2 regions of the Zooshikella sp. RANM57 genome follow, and region 2 is predicted to be linked to the other one. Evidence: predicted binding sites of a transcription regulator. Region 2 holds the regulator's gene; the other holds the start of a gene.
The links. The regulator sigma-54, encoded in region 2, starts transcription at its own class of promoters, with help from an activator protein. The targets are predictions, from matches to a motif close to TGGCACNNNNNTTGCTNT.
Positions count from the first base shown of each region.

Region 1: the regulator sigma-54 is predicted to act here: its motif matches at 1,636-1,653, upstream of ACQ96U_RS17615 (PEP-CTERM sorting domain-containing protein).

Region 1 is NZ_JBOIUB010000008.1:198,132-201,306, reverse strand. Features, by position in the region: gene ACQ96U_RS17620 (substrate-binding periplasmic protein) at 1-745, opposite strand, end outside; gene ACQ96U_RS17615 (PEP-CTERM sorting domain-containing protein) at 914-1,546, opposite strand; gene ACQ96U_RS17610 (SGNH/GDSL hydrolase family protein) at 2,321-3,175, shown strand, end outside.
Region 2 is NZ_JBOIUB010000001.1:641,707-644,881, forward strand. Features, by position in the region: gene ptsN (PTS IIA-like nitrogen regulatory protein PtsN) at 68-589, opposite strand; gene hpf (ribosome hibernation-promoting factor, HPF/YfiA family) at 558-866, opposite strand; gene ACQ96U_RS02345 (RNA polymerase factor sigma-54) at 994-2,547, opposite strand; gene lptB (LPS export ABC transporter ATP-binding protein) at 2,738-3,175, opposite strand, start outside.

The DNA.
Region 1 (3,175 bases), on a different contig from region 2:
CACTGACCAGAGGTGTTCCAACTTTTTTCCCCATGACATCATTCTGCTCATGAAAGAGTTTATAGATGAGCCTCAGTATCTGTGCCGCCTGGGGGTTTGACTTGGAAACAATGATATGTAAGTAGCTACGTTGGTAAGGCTTCGCGTGAAAGGTTATCTTTTCCGCATCCTGTTTTGAGTAATACCTTTCCAGAATAGACATGGCATTTTCCACATTAAGTGGTACAACATTGACTCGCTTTTTCAATAATAAATTGAATACTAATCGTTCAATTCTTACCTTTTTCAATTCCAAAGAATATTTTTTTACTGCATCAGCAAACTCGTTACCATAGTCATATCCTGTTGTAATACCAAATGGTTGATGAGCTTTTAAATCCTCATAGCTATTCCAATCAAACGGATATTCTTTCAAATGGAAGAAATATTGGTCAATAACACTTATGGGAAACGAGAAATAATAGTCTTTTGCTCGCTCTTCATTACAAATCCAACCAGCAGAAATATCAAATTTTCCTGCCAGAGTTTGGTTATACACAGCAACCCAGTTATTCAACCAAATAAATGTGTGTTTAATGTGTTGACGGTTCAATACATCAGAAATACGCTTCTGTTGTATGCTGTCATTGATATTGTTTTTTGAATAGTAAGGTGGCCATTCTGCGACAGCAATAGACAAAGCATAAGCCTGTGTCTCTACACTGAAAATTGTGCAGAATAAACAAAGGGCAGCAAGGAGTTTCATAATTGGAGATTAGCTCGTCAATACTATCAACTTATATACCCACCCACTGTATTCGATACCATCAAATAGACACTAACAGATTACCTTTTAATGCTAGTATAATTTTTCATCCCTCATAACAAAAAACCCGCTTAACAGCGGGTTTTTTATGTAACATCAGTTCAAATTTTATTTCTTTTTCCTAAGGGACATTCCAAGCAAACCTAACCCTAAAAGTACTACAGGGGCTGGAGCAGGTACTGGCTTAGGAGGCTTTGGTGGTTTAGGCGGTTTTGGTGGATTAGGACAATTGTAGGCAACAGCAGTCACCTTCAAAATCATATCATCGTAGTCACGATCGATACTTCCACCATCATCATTCAAACCGATGTAATAACTGTCTTGTCCTGCATAGGCAACAAAGAAGGATGGCTTAAAGGAACCGGCACCATTATTAGAACCATTTTTCACAGTTCCTTTTGGTGTTGTGAAGTTGAAATTCAACCACCCAGCATCAGATAAAACTTCTGAAATTTCTGTCCCTTTTGCGGTTGTTTTGTTTACAAACTGCCCACCAATAGAGCCAAATAAATTACGCCACGACGCTTCATAGCCAAGATACGTATAAGTCAGTTTAACTGCTGCAGTTGCTTTTATATTAGCTCCCTGAATAACTGTCATTCCAGGTCTGGTTTCTCCAGTATTAGGATTATGGCTACCCGGTAAACGTGTAGTTACCCCACCATTAACAGAGAGTAAACTAGCATGTGCACTTCCAATACAGCATGCAGCTAAAGCAACTGCACTCACGATTTTTTTCATGATTATTCCTTGTTTACTGCTTAAAACTACTTAATCTACTGTTTAGTATTTAATCAAATAAGTAGTAGATTTCTCATTGCCATTTCTAATTAGCAATCTAAATGCCATATTTATGAATATTGATTAAAAAAATGGCTGACTTTCAGAATAATCACTTGTGAATACACAACACGTTGATTTTATTGTAAAAAAATAAACCTTACGACTAACTTTATTTACACACTATTAGAAAGCACTTCACTTTTAACAATCACTACTGAAAACTGTATCAAAACTGTAAAATTAGAACATAAATTTACACTAATATAAGCTGCACTATTTCGTTACACCTATCACAAAAATCTTTATAAACAAACTAAACCATCTCTTTTTGATTAAATTTTAAACAGATCGTATATTTTATACCTGTAAAATATACCAACACCCATTCTTAGCCCAAACGATGATTTACAAACATAAACGCTTTACTAAACAAGGTTTTCATCGCTTTGCACCATCACGAATGTAATATTATTTACTTGTATAGCCCCCTTACATAAATAATCAATAATTTGTTAATAGTTCTCATTTAATGTAATTTATCATTGGCACGTTTTTTAAGTTGTAAGCCAATAATAATGGAAGCATAAAATAAACAACTTACACCCCTTATTTAGGAGGCCCTTATTGCGTAATTTCACTCCCTACAACTGTTTACAATTTAATCAAAATTAAAGTATACCCTATAAACTAACCTATTTTCATAACTAACAATAACGACATAAATATAACGATATGAAAAAACTAATACACTTCCTGCTTATTTCTACCGCAATCGTATTTTTAAATCCTGTACTCGCAACGCAACAAACGATTAGCCGTATTGTCGTTTTTGGAGACAGCTTAAGTGATACAGGGAAAATGTTTGGGAAGTCACTAAAATGGATTCCCTCTAGCCCACCTTATCATGATGGCCGGTTCTCTGATGGCCCTGTCTGGGTTGACCACCTAAAAAGCAAACTAATGCAAGACAATATTCCAATATCTATTATTAATGAAGCAGAAGGAGGTGCAACTGCAGCTGCATACGACATTACAAATAGTCCTGTAACCTTGTTCATCAATACATTAAGTAATGAATTAACCCAATTTCTCAATAAAGATTATTTTCGATCTGGAGATTTAGTCATAGTCTGGGCGGGTGGTAATGACTACTTAAACCAAAAACAAGAAAGTGTTAGTACTGTGTTATCTGCTATCGATAACTTACTGAACCAGGCTGTGAATAGTAATGCTAGCCAGGTTATTGCGTTTAACTTACCACGACTGGATACTACACCACATGCCAAAAAAAAATTTCCAGGCAAGTTAAGCCAATTGGCTAAGATAACCAAAGAGCATAATAGCCGTTTACTTCAACTCATAAAAAAATACGATAGTGAAAAGGTGAAAGTATTTGATGTAGAATCATTATTAGCACATATGATGACTAATCCTGTGCAATACGCATTAACTAATACAACGCAAGCATGTTACACAAAAGGATATCTATGGAGACCTTTCATCAAAGGTAAAAAAGCTATGCCCTACATTGATGATTATCACGCAGAGTATTTAGCATTAAAGCCAATTGATCAAATGACGCCTCAA
Region 2 (3,175 bases):
CAGTGAAGTCCGTCATTTGGAGTAAAAATAAATGAAGCGTTAAAGCAAGATGGTTGTGTGTGACCTGTTAATTAGGAAGAGGGGCAATAGCAAGCTCATAAAGTTCATGATTGCTTTGAGCATTACGCAGCCTATTTCTGAAACTGGCATTTTCAAACCGTTCAGCAACAAGTTGCAATATTGCTAAATGCTCAGAAGTAGCTTCTTCTGGAACTATAAGTGCAAAAATTAAATCAACTGGGTGATTATCCATTGCGTCAAACTCGATGGGTTCACGAAGCTTTAGTAAAGCCGCCATGGGTTTTTCACAGTTGGTTAATCTGCAGTGGGGAAGTGCAATGCCATTGCCGAATCCAGTACTTCCCAGTCGTTCTCTGGTAATAAGACTATCAAAAAGTTCGCTAGCACCTATGCCTGGCCGGTAACCGGCCAGGATATCTGCAATTTGCTCTAACGTTCTTTTTTTACTGCCACCCTCGACATCACAAGCGGTGCACTCCGGGGCAAGAATCTGTTCGAGTTTCATTGCGTTTTTACAATCTCCAGCAATGGCCGGTTTAACGGGCTCCTGCGCCCTGTAAACGGTCAAGGTTTTTCTCTTTGTGTTTTAGAAGTTGACGATCTAACTTATCGACAAGCATGTCAATCGCTGCATACATGTCTTCAGATTCCGCTTCCGCGCGAATATCTGCACCTCTTATATGTAAAGTGGTCTCAGCTTTTTGTCGAAGTTTTTCAACACTTAAAGTAACTTGCACATTGGTAATGCTATCAAAGTGCCGCTCCAACCGCTCAAACTTGCTGATAACATATTGGCGCAGCGGATCGGTAATATCAACGTGGTGACCACTAATATTTATTTGCATGCATCGATCTCCTAAGTGATCCGATTTACAGTCTATCAGTAGAAACTGTGTACTACTACTGACTCCACAACATCCCTAATCAATTGAGTAGGGGTAATAGGGTTGTTTGTCACCCTATAACGCTTTCTTACACCAACCGTTTTCGCTCGTTAGAAGGCGGAATAGAAAGTGACTCTCGGTACTTAGCGATAGTTCGTCTTGCCACTTTTATTCCTTGTTCTTCTAGAAGCTTGGCTATTTTACTATCAGATAAAGGTTTTCGCGCATTTTCCGCCGCGATCAATTTTTTTATGATGGCTCGGATTGCTGTTGATGAGCATTCTCCACCCGATGAGGTACTGACATGACTGGAGAAAAAATACTTCAGTTCAAATATACCACGAGGGGTGTGCATATATTTTTGAGTTGTTACTCTTGATATTGTTGACTCATGCATGCCAACGGCTTCTGCAATATCATGGAGCACTAAAGGTTTCATGGCTTCTTCTCCGTACTCTAAAAAGCCCTTTTGGTGCTCAACAATACAGCTAGCAACTCGCATTAATGTTTCATTACGGCTCTGCAAACTTTTTATAAACCAGCGTGCTTCCTGGAGATGATTTTTAATATAGGTATTGTCAGAACTGCTGTCTGCACGTTTGACTAAAGATGCATAGCTTGCATTGATGCGAAGACGGGGGGTGGCATCGGTATTAAGTTCTACACTCCAGCGATCATTTCTTTTTTGAACAATGACATCTGGAACGATATATTCAGAGTTCTCATCTTGAATAACAGAGCCAGGCCGTGGATTTAAACTTTGTATCAACAGGATGGCTTGTTTCAACTGCTCTTCTTTCAACTTTGCTTTTCGCATAAGTTGATTGTAGTCGTGATTGCCTAATAAATGGAGATACTTTTGAGTGATTAGCTTCGCTTCTTCCACAAAAGGCGTATTTGCACTGAGTTGTGTCAACTGAGTTAAAAGGCACTCTTTTAAATCGCGAGCGGCAACGCCAACAGGGTCAAATTGTTTTAGTAAGCGGTGAACGGCAACGACTTCATCAAGCTCTATCTCAAGTTCTGGGTCAAAGCTTTCCAGAATGTCTTCCAGGGTACAGGTTAAATAGCCGCTTTCATCAACTGCATCAATAATTGCAATGGCAATCAGGCGGTCATTATCGCTGAGTGGGGTAAGGTTAAGCTGCCAGTGTAAGTGTGTCTGTATTGTTTCTGCAGTGCTGTTTCTAGCGGTATAGTCAAAATCTTCATCGGTGTTAGAAGATGAGCTTCCAGTCGTTGGCAGTATTGGGTCATAGACGTCATCCCAGGCGGTATCAACCGATAGCTCCGATGGAATTTGCTCCGCCCACTGATCCTCATAAAGAGATTCACCATCACTCTCTTGTTCTTGAGAAGTAGTGCTAGACGTAGCATCAATATTGCTGCCATCACCATTGGAACTTGAGGGAGCTTCTTGGTTGAACTCAGCGTGTTGTTCATCAGAGGAGTCAGCTGACTCATTATTCATATTTGAGTCTGAAGCGTCTTCAATAAGTTCAAGTAATGGGTTGGAGTCTAAGGCTTGCTGAATTTCTTGTTGCAAGTCAAGCGTAGACAACTGAAGTAGTTTAATGGCCTGTTGCAGCTGAGGCGTCATTGTCAGCTGTTGGCCCATTTTTAAAACTAAGGATGGCTTCATAATTAGTTGGTTTACCTACACTGCAACAAAGCAAATGCTGAAATTTATCTATTAATATGCCACTAAACAGTACCTGTCATTGTGGTGAATGAATGCTGCCACATTAGTAATTCAGTCAACAGTGAAAGAGAATAATGAGTGGCCGCATCTCATACATTAACACATTATATGCGCGACCAGGCTACTTGTCTTAGATTTTGAATTGGTGTCCAAGATAAACATCCTTGACTTTTTGGTTGGCCATTACATCACTCGCAGAACCTTGAGCGATTATCTGTCCTTCACTTACTATGTAGGCTAACTCGCAAATATCAAGTGTTTCTCGAACATTGTGATCGGTAATCAGTACACCAATGCCTCTTTCTTTTAAATGAGTTACTATCATTTTTATATCATTTACAGATATGGGGTCAACCCCAGCAAAAGGTTCATCTAATAGGATAAATGAAGGTTCTGTTGCCAGTGCACGAGCAATTTCAACCCGTCTGCGTTCTCCTCCAGATAAGCTCATGCCCAAACTATTTCTGAGGTGGGTTACATTGAACTCTTCAAGTAATTGGTTAAGTTTTTCTTCTCGCTGTTGACGATTTAAATCCTTACGGGTTTCTAAAATCCCCATAATATTTTC